DNA from 3 places in the Saccharothrix saharensis genome. Region 3 is predicted to be linked to each of the others. Evidence: riboswitches for the same ligand, from Rfam matches in the RefSeq annotation. Region 3 holds a riboswitch; each other region holds the start of a gene.
The links. A riboswitch is a leader RNA that binds a small molecule or an ion and turns the genes downstream of it on or off. The one in region 3 is predicted to bind S-adenosylmethionine.
Positions count from the first base shown of each region.

Region 1: another riboswitch for S-adenosylmethionine. It lies ahead of FHX81_RS17760 (methionine ABC transporter ATP-binding protein); the one in region 3 lies ahead of FHX81_RS29710 (aminotransferase class V-fold PLP-dependent enzyme).
Region 2: another riboswitch for S-adenosylmethionine. It lies ahead of thrC (threonine synthase); the one in region 3 lies ahead of FHX81_RS29710 (aminotransferase class V-fold PLP-dependent enzyme).

Region 1 is NZ_VFPP01000001.1:4,112,494-4,115,759, forward strand. Features, by position in the region: gene FHX81_RS17750 (MetQ/NlpA family ABC transporter substrate-binding protein) at 1-25, opposite strand, end outside; gene FHX81_RS17755 (methionine ABC transporter permease) at 56-739, opposite strand; gene FHX81_RS17760 (methionine ABC transporter ATP-binding protein) at 736-1,746, opposite strand; SAM riboswitch class I at 1,949-2,041, opposite strand; gene rsmA (16S rRNA (adenine(1518)-N(6)/adenine(1519)-N(6))-dimethyltransferase RsmA) at 2,128-3,006, opposite strand; gene FHX81_RS17770 (resuscitation-promoting factor) at 3,173-3,266, opposite strand, start outside.
Region 2 is NZ_VFPP01000001.1:3,359,418-3,362,683, forward strand. Features, by position in the region: gene rpsT (30S ribosomal protein S20) at 1-248, shown strand, start outside; gene holA (DNA polymerase III subunit delta) at 500-1,483, opposite strand; SAM riboswitch class I at 1,580-1,695, shown strand; gene thrC (threonine synthase) at 1,707-2,969, shown strand.
Region 3 is NZ_VFPP01000001.1:6,510,237-6,513,502, forward strand. Features, by position in the region: gene FHX81_RS29700 (M28 family metallopeptidase) at 1-178, opposite strand, end outside; gene FHX81_RS29705 (potassium/proton antiporter) at 381-1,853, shown strand; SAM riboswitch class IV at 1,916-2,029, shown strand; gene FHX81_RS29710 (aminotransferase class V-fold PLP-dependent enzyme) at 2,064-3,266, shown strand, end outside.

The DNA.
Region 1 (3,266 bases), 2.4 Mb from region 3:
CCAGCAGGGCAGCACGAATACGCATTTCATTCCTTACGGTGGGAAACGAAAACGATCAGACGGACGCGGTGCGGCGCCGGTCGACGCCGCGGGCCACGCGGTTGGTGACGAACTGGATCGCGGTGGCGATGATCGCCAGCACGACGACCGTGCTCCACAGGTAGCGGTCGTTGAACCGCTGGTAGCCCATGCGCACGGCGAGGTCGCCGAGGCCGCCGCCGCCGACCACCCCGGCCATGGCCGAGTAGCCGAGCAGCGCGACCGCGGTCACGCCGACGGCGTTCACCAGCGCGGGCATCGACTCGCGCAGCAGCACGCTGCGCACGATCCGCAGCGTGGACGACCCGGTGGTGACGGCGGCCTCGACCACCGACACGTGCACCTCGGCCAGCACGTTCTGGACCAGCCTGCCGACGAACGGGATGGCGCCGACGGCCAGCGGCACGATGGCCGCCGTGGGTCCGATGGTGCTGCCGAGCAGCAGCCTGGTCAGCGAGGTGAGCACCACCAGCAGGACCAGGAACGGCATCGAGCGGCCCAGGTCCACGACGAACCCGAGCACCTTGTGCAACACCGGCCGGGGCTTCAGCCCACCGGGTGCGGTGAGCTGAAGCCAGATGCCGACGGGTGCTCCGAGCAGAACAGCGATCAGGGTGGAGACGACCACCATGTACAACGTCTCGCCGGTGGCTACCAGCACGTCGTCGAGCACGGTGGACCAGGGTGTTGCGGACCTCACGCAGCTACTCCCTGCGGACCCGACAGGGTCCGTCGCACCGAGCCGCCCGCTTCCGAGATCCACTCCAGCGCCGAGTCGGCGCGCTCGCCCTTGAGGCCGACGCGGAACCGCGCCACCGGGGTCTCGCCGAGCCTGGTCAGACCGCCGCCGAGCAGGTTCAGCTCGACGCCGAACCGGCTGGTGGCCTCGGGCAGCAGCGCGCCGACGGCCGCGAAGCCGATCAGCACGACGTCCGCGACCCGGTCGAACGAGGCCTCCGCCGCCGGGTTCTGGTCCACGGCGGGCAGCAGCGACGCGGCCGTGCGGCTGGCGGCGTCGGACACCAGGTCGAGCACCTTGCCGTGCTCCACCACCCGGCCGTCCTCCAGCACCGCGACGTCGTCGCAGATCTTGCGGACCACGCCCATGTCGTGCGTGACCACGAGCACCGTCACGCCCAGCTCGGCGCGCGCCCGGTCCAGCACGGTGAGCACCGAGCCGGTCGTGTCCGGGTCGAGCGCGGAGGTCGGCTCGTCGGCCAGCAGCACGGACGGCGACGCGGCGAGCGCCCGCGCGACCGCGATCCGCTGGCGCTGACCACCGGAGAGCTGGTCGGGGTAGGAGCCGGCCTTGTCGGTCAGGCCGACCAGGTCGAGCAGTTCGGCGACGCGGGTGCGCCGCTGCGGCCCGGCCACGCCCGCGGCCTCCAGCGGCAGCGCGACGTTGCCCGCGGCGGTGCGCTGGCGCAGCAGAGAATCCCCCTGCGGCACAACGCCGATCTGCCGGCGGGCGGCACGCAGCGCGGTGCCGTCGAGGGAGACGAGGTCGGTGCCGTCGACGCGGATCGCACCGCTGTCGGGGCGCTCCAGGAGCGCGACGCACCGGGCCAGGGTGGACTTGCCCGCCCCGCTGGGGCCGACGACGCCGAGCACGGTGCCCGCGGCGACGTCCAGGTTCACGCCGTCCAGCGCGCGAACCTGCCCGGTACTCCCGGGGAAGGTCTTGGTGAGGTTCTCGACAGTGATCACGTTTCGCTCCACGACGGCATGCGGCAGCGCACGCTCATGGCGTGCGTGACCGACGGCTCAGCTCAGCAGGTGTCCTGAACGCAGGACGCGAGGATTCGAAGGCGCCTAGGGCTTCAGCGGAAGCTGCGACACGCTGACGAGGTCCGGCGGCCGTGGTCGACGACCCGCCGGCGGGTGAGCATTCGCATCCTGGGCACGTGATCCTCCATCGATCCTGGCTGAAGCACCTGCCCCCATGGAGGGGTGGTTGCTGCGGCGTCGTAGAGCCAGGTCTCTCGGCCGCTCGGGATGGCACCACGAGTACACCCGACCGAGCCCGTGCGACGCAAGCCCGAAAACGGATCGTCCGGCAAATCACACTTTCGGCCGAAAGATCATCGACTACCGAGTGGACGCGGCTTCGGCTATCCGGATGAAGTCACTGACGGCCAGTTGTTCGCCGCGCACCGCCGGGTCCACGCCCGCGGCCTCGAGCAGCCGCTGCGCCTCCGCCGCCGAACCGGCCCAGCCGGACAGCGCGCCGCGCAGCATCTTGCGCCGCTGGGCGAAAGCGGCGTCCACCAACGAGAACAGCCCCTTCGGATCCACAGTGGACAGCGGCTCGTGCCGCTCGAACGCGACCAGCGCCGAGTCCACGTTGGGCACCGGCCAGAACACCGAGCGCGGCACGGGACCGGCCCGCCGGGCGTCGGCGTACCAGGCGAGCTTCACGCTGGGCACGCCGTAGACCTTGCTGCCGGGACCGGCGGCCATCCGGTCGGCCACCTCGGACTGCACCATCACCAGGCCCGTGCGCAACGACGGCAGCACGGCCAGCAGGTGCAGCACCACGGGCACGGCCACGTTGTAGGGCAGGTTCGCCACCAGCGCCGTGGGCTCCAGCGGCAGTTGGGACGGCGTGACGCGCATCGCGTCCTCGTGCACGACCGTCAGCCGGTCCGCGAGGTCGGGGGCCCGCTCGGCCACCGTGACGGGCAGGCGGTCGGCCAGCACACCGTCGATCTCCACGGCCACCAGCGCGCGACAGGAGGGCAGCAACGCCAGCGTGAGCGAGCCCAGCCCGGGGCCGACCTCCAGCACCACGTCGTCCGGGCGCAACCCGGCCGCCGCCACGATGCGCCGCACCGTGTTCGGGTCGTGCACGAAGTTCTGGCCCAGCTTCTTGGTGGGCCGGATGTCCAGCTCGGCGGCCAGCCGACGCACGTCGGCCGGCCCGAGGAGGTGGCTCCCCGAACCGGCCGACGTCGAGTCCTCAGTCACCCGTGCATTCTCCACCACGTCACGCACGCCCCTGGACCACCACGCGAGGTCGCGTCGATCGTTCGCGCCTCATTTTCCGGCGATCACGCTTGTCGAGCGTCGGAAGATCAGGCGCGAGCGGTCGACTTCCAGGCGATCTCGCCGCGACGCCGGAGGCGGCGCCATGTCACGGCAGGCCCAGCTTCTGCTGGCAGTGGGGCCACGCCGAGTAGCCGCCGCGGGCGTCGCGCAGCTTGGTCGCCACGGCGATCTGCTGCTCG
Region 2 (3,266 bases), 3.2 Mb from region 3:
AGTCCCAGATGAAGCGGATCAAGACGAACGAGAAGGCGCGCCTGCGCAACAAGGCCGTCAAGTCGTCCCTCAAGACCGCCATCCGCAAGTTCCGTGAGGCCGCCGAGGCCGGTGACAAGGAGAAGGCCACCGCGCTCGCGCAGGAGGCTTCCCGCAAGCTCGACAAGGCCGTCACCAAGGGCGTGATCCACGCCAACCAGGCCGCCAACAAGAAGTCGGCGCTGGCGCGGCGCGCCAACCAGCTCTGATCTGGTCCTCACGCCGGAGTGCCGCCCACCCCTCGGGGTGGGCGGCACTTCCCGTTCACGGGCCGATCACCGTCCACCAAGACACCGCCCGGGACAGCCGGGACAGCCGGTCGGCGACGCCCGACAGCGACAGCCGATCAACCGCAGGCGGTCGGGGCAGCCCGCCGGCCACAGCCGACAGCTCGTCAGTCCCCAGCCGCAGCCCCCAGCCGCAGCCCCCAGCCGCAGCCGACAGCCCGTCAGCCGGCCGATCAGCGGCGGCCGTGGGCGGCGACGATCTTGAGGACGGCGCGTTCCAGGGCGTAGCCCGAGTCGGCGGCGACGCCCTTGACGTCGGCGTTCAGGTCGGCGACCACCGTCATCGCCGCCGCGAGCCCCCGGTCCTCCCAGCCGCGTGACTGGCCCTGGGCCTTCTTCACCTTCCACGGCGGCATGCCGAGCTCGCCCGCCAGCTTGAACGGGTCGCCCCGGCCCACCGCGGACACGCGCGCGATCGTGCGCACCGCGTCGGCCAGCGCGTCGGCGACCAGCACGTGCGGCACACCGAGCTGCAACGCCCACCGCAACGCCTCCAGCGCGCCGGCCCGGTCACCCATCACGGCCTTCTCCGCGACCGCGAACCCGGTCACCTCGGCCCGACCCCGGTGATAGCGGCGGACCGCCTCGGCGTCGACCTTGCCGCCCGTGTCGGCGACGAGCTGCGAAGCCGCCGCCGCCAACTCGCGCAGGTCCGACCCGATCGCCTCGATCAGCGCCGCCACGGCCTCCGGGTCGGCCTTGCCGCCGCCCGCCGCGCGGATCTCGTTGCGCACGAACGCTTCCCGGTCCGCCGCCTTGGTGATCTTGGGGCACTCGGTGACCGCGGCGCCCGCCTTGCGCAGCAACCCGGGCAGGTCCTTGGCCGCCTTGCTGCGCCCACCGCCACTGTGGACGACGACCAGCGTCACCCCGTCCGCCGGCGCCTTGGCGTAGGCGACCACCGCCTCGGCGATCTCCTTGCCGCACTCCTGCGCGGCCTCCAGCGCGACCACCCGGCCCTCGGCGAACAGCGACGGGCTCACCAGTTCCGCCAGCTCAGGCGGGGTGAGATCGGTCACGCGCACGCGGGTCAGGTCGGCCTGCGGATCAGCTTTCCGCGCCGCCGCCAACGCACCGCGCACGGCACGTTCGACCAGCAACTCCTCCTCGCCGATGACCAGGTGCACGGCGTCGGGCGTGTCAGCGGGCGCACTCACGGGCGCGATCCTCCCACGCCCGCCGGGCGTCCGGATGGTGGACGTCTCTGGCTGCGGGTCGGGATGGTGACGTAAGTTGAGGGCACAACTGAATACCGCTCATCCAGAGGGGCAGAGGGATCGGCCCGAAGAAGCCCCGGCAACCCGTCGCACAGCATCCGCTGGCGACCACGGTGCCAATTCCGACCCGCGACGCGCGGGAAAGATGAGGAGATACCTCGCGATGACTGCTGTCAGTGTGCCCTCGGCCACCACCTCCTTCGACCTCGGTCCCGCCCGCGCGCTGTCGTGTCGCGAGTGCGGTCACGAGACGCCGCTCGCTCCGGAGTACGCCTGTCTCGAGTGTTTCGGGCCGCTGGAAGTGGCCTACGACTTCGGTCGGGTCCGCCGTGAGGACATCGAGGCGGGCCCCCGGTCGATCTGGCGCTACCGCGGCCTGCTCCCCGTGCCGTCCACTGTCGAGTCGCACCCCAACACCAACCCCGGCGGCACCCGCCTGGTCGAGGCCGACCGCCTCGCCAAGGCCCTGGGCGTGCGCAAGGTGTGGGTGAAGGACGACACCGGCAACCCGACCCACTCGTTCAAGGACCGCGTGGTCGGCGTCGCCCTCGCCGCCGCCCGCGAGCTCGGCTTCAAGGTCCTCGCCTGCCCCTCCACCGGCAACCTGGCCAACGCCGTCGCCGCCGCCGCGGCCCGCGCGGGCTGGCAGTCGGTGGTGCTGGTGCCGTCCACCCTGGAGCAGGCGAAGATCCTCATGACCGCCGTCTACGGCGGCAACCTCATCACCGTCGACGGCAACTACGACGACGTGAACCGGCTGGCGCAGGAACTGGCCGCCGAGCACGAGGACTGGGCGTTCGTCAACGTCAACGTCCGCCCCTACTACGCCGAGGGCTCCAAGACGCTCGGGTACGAGGTCGCCGAGCAGCTCGGCTGGCGGCTGCCCGACCAGATCGTGGTGCCCATCGCGTCCGGCTCCCAGTTGACCAAGGTCGACAAGGCCTTCCGCGAGCTGGGCGAGCTCGACCTGGTCGAGCAGACCCCGTACCGCGTGTTCGGCGCGCAGGCCACCGGCTGCTCCCCCGTCTCGGCCGCCTTCAAGGCGGGCCACGACGTGGTCTCCCCGGTCCGCCCGGACACCATCGCCCGGTCGCTGGCGATCGGCGCCCCCGCCGACGGCCCCTACGTGCTGGACGCCGTCCGCCGCACCAACGGCGCGATCGAGGACGTCACCGACGAAGAGGTCGTCGAGGGCATCCGCCTGCTGGCCCGGACCGAGGGCATCTTCGCCGAGACGGCCGGCGGCGTCACCGTCGCCACCGCGAAGAAGCTCATCGAGACCGGCCAGTTGGACCCGGACGGCGAGACGGTGCTCCTCATCACCGGCGACGGCCTCAAGACCCTCGACGCCCTGGGCGACCGCGTCGGCCCGCGCGCCAACGTCCCGCCGTCGGCCGAAGCCGTCCTGAAGGCACTCCAGGACTGACCCGTCGCCGTCTGGTCGGCCGGACCGCGGTTCCGGCCGACCGGACGGCACCACGGGCGACACGGCCCGGCTCACCCCGGCGGCGCTCGCCTGGGTGCCGATCCCCCTGGTCGCCCGCCACCGCCCGTCCGCGTGGACGCGGTGCCGGTCACAGCGAGATCCGGGACGACCGCAGCCACCCGGTGCGCGGGAACGCGGTCAGCTCGGGCAGGACGTGCGGGCCGACCGGTTCGGTGACCACGCGCCAGGCGGTGAGCAACTGCGGCCAGGCGCTGTCCGCCTTCTCCCGGTTGTAGC
Region 3 (3,266 bases):
GGTTGCCGCCGTTGGCGGTGGCGATGCTCTGGAGCCGGCCCAGGTCGGCCTGGACGGCGGAGACCGGGATGTCGGGCCCGGCCAGGGTGGACGGCGGCGCGGCGGTGGCCGAGCCGAGGCCGGAGCCGAGGAGCGCGCCGGTGACGACCAGCGCGGTGGAGATCGTTCGCAGCTTCACGGTGTGTCTCCCGCAGGGTGTGGAGGTGACCGGGGCGGCGGACCCGATCGTCAACATGCACGGGTTCGCATGGTTCGCGCTAGCGACGTTCGGCTGGTGACGCTGCGTGGGGTGCCGGATTCGTCCATTTCGGTGTCGTCGGGGGAGAATGACACCGTCGAGTGATGTCACGGGACGACGGCCTGGAGGTCGAGTGGGCGGTGTGACGGGCTACCTGGGCATCGCCGCCGGCGTACTCCTGCTCTCGGTCATCGCGGTGAGGGTGTCGATCAGGCTCGGTCTGCCGTCCCTCCTGCTCTACCTCGGCATCGGGCTGCTGCTCGGCGAAGCCGTGGTGGGCATCCAGTTCGAGGACGCCGACCTGACCCGCTCGCTGGGCACGGTCGCGCTCGTGCTGATCCTCACCGAAGGTGGTCTGACCACCCGGTGGAGCGCGGTGAAACCCGCGCTGGGGCTCGGCATCACGCTGTCCACGGTGGCCGTCGGCGTGAGCATCGCGGTGACCGGGTTCGCGCTGCACTTCCTGCTGGACATGGACTGGCGCACGGCCCTGCTGTGGGGCGCGGTGCTGTCGTCCACCGACGCGGCGGCGGTGTTCAGCGTGCTGCGCGGCGTCGGCGTCGGCAAGCGGCTCATCGGCGCGCTCGAACTGGAGTCCGGCATCAACGACGCGCCGGTCTACATCGCCGTCGTGCTGCTGGCCGCACCCGACCCGATCACGTGGACCGCGCCGCTGCTGATGGTCTACGAGCTGGTCGCGGGCGGGGTGGTCGGGGTCGTGCTCGGCTGGCTCGGCGGGCTCGGGCTGCGCCGGGCCGCGCTGCCCTCCACCGGCCTGTACCCGCTGGCCACGGTCGCGGTGTGCCTGCTCGCCTACACCGTCGGCGACCTCGCGCACGCGTCCGGCTTCCTCGCCGTCTACATCGCCGCCCTCGTGCTCGGCAACGCCCGCCTGCCGCACCGGGCCGACACGCTGTCGTTCGCCGAGGGGCTGGGCTGGATCGCGCAGATCGGGCTGTTCGTGCTGCTCGGCCTGTACGCCTCACCCGACCGGCTGCTCGACGCGCTGGTGCCCGCGCTGGTCGCGGGCGCGGTGCTGGTGCTGCTGGCCCGGCCGCTGTCGGTGCTGTTCGCCGCGCTGCCGTTCCGCGTGCCGTGGCGGGAGCAGGTGTTCGTCTCGTGGTCGGGGCTGCGCGGCGCGGTGCCGATCGTGTTCGCCCTGATCCCGCTGATCCAGGGCGTGCCGGGCGCGCAGCGGCTCGTGGACGCGGTGTTCGTGCTGGTCGTGGTGCTGACCCTGGTGCAGGGCACGTCCCTGCCGTGGCTGGCGAAGTGGCTGCGGCTGGTCAAGTCCGGCGAGGCGCACGAGGTGCAGGTCGACTCGTCCGCGCTGGACCAGCTCGGCGCGGAGCTGCTCCAGGTCCGCATCCAGCGCGGCTCCAAGCTGCACGGCGTGTACCTGTCCGAGCTGCGGCTGCCGCCGGGCTCCTCGGTCAGCCTGGTGGTGCGCGACGACAACGGCTTCACGCCGCAGCCGACGACCCGCCTGCAGGAGCACGACCAGCTGCTGGTGGTGTGCACCGAGGCCATGCGCACGGCGACGGAGCAGCGCATCCGGGCCGTGGACCGGGCGGGCCGCTTCGCCCGCTGGAAGGGCGACGTCGGCCTGCCGTGACGCTCCCAGGATGTGAACGCCCCTCGACGGGGCCGCGCGGTCCGGGTTAACGTCGGCCCGAAGGTCATGAGTGCCAGCGCTAAGCCCGGGCTTGCTGGCCGGCAACCCTCCTACCGCGGTGGGGTGCCCCTGGTGAGGACCTGGCCGGCGCGCAGGGCGTCCGGCAAGCGCGGGCTCCCTCGGGTGGGGTCCCGGACCCCGGAGGGCGTCATGACGATCGCAGTTCCCGCCACCACCACCGTTGCCCGCCCTGAGCAGGCGCTGCCCCGCGTGGTCGGCTCGTCGCTGCGGGTGCCGCTGGTCACCGGCGAGCGCGTCGAGTACGCCAACCTCGACCACGCGGCCAGCGCGCCGTGCCTGGAGCAGGTGCGCGACGCGGTGGACGAGGTGCTGCCCTGGTACGCCAGCGTGCACCGCGGCGCGGGCTTCGCCTCGCAGGTCAGCACCAGGGTCTACGAGCAGGCGCGCGCGGCCGTGCGCCGGTTCCTCAACGCCCGCGGGACGGACGCCGTGGTGTTCGCCCGCAACACCACCGACGCGCTGAACCTGCTGGCCAGGAGCCTGCCCCGGCACACCGCCGTGCTCCTGTTCGACACCGAGCACCACGCGGCGCTGCTGCCGTGGCGCGGGCCGAACGTGCGCCGGCTGCGGACGCCGTCCTCGCCCGCGCAGGCGGTGCTGGAGCTGGACCGGGCGCTGGGCGCGGCCCCCGTCGGCCCCCGGCTGGTCGTGGTGACCGGCGCGTCCAACGTGACCGGTGAGGTCTGGCCCGTGGCCGAGCTGGCCCGGTTGGCCCGCCGGCACGGCGCCCGGATCGCCCTGGACGCCGCCCAGCTCGCGCCGCACCGGCCGGTGGACGTGCGCGCGCTGGACGTCGACTACACCGTGCTGTCGGGGCACAAGGTCTACGCGCCGTTCGGCGCGGGTGTGCTGGTCGGCCGCTCCGACTGGTTGCAGGCCGCCGAGCCGTACCTGGTGGGCGGCGGTGCCACGGCCCGCGTCACCGACCACGGCGACCGGCTCGGCGTGGCCTGGTCGGCGGTGCCCGAGCGGCACGAGGCCGGCACGCCCAACGTGGTGGGCGTGCACGCCCTGGCCGTGGCGTGCGACGTGCTGGGCAGGCACTGGGAGCAGACGACCGCGCACGAACGCGCCCTGCTGGCACGGCTGCGTGAGGGTCTGAAGACCGTTCCCGGGGTGCACGAGCTGACGTTGTTCGGCTCGGACCACGACCGCGTGGGCGTGGTCAGCTTCACCGTCGGCGGTCAGGACGCCGGGTACCTGGCCGCCGCGCTGTCCGCCGAGCACGGCATCGGCGTGCGCGACGGCGCGTTCTGCGCCCACGTCGCCGTGCACCGCCTCGCGCACGGCGATCGGGCCCTGCGCGCCTCGATCGGGCTGGGCACCACCGAG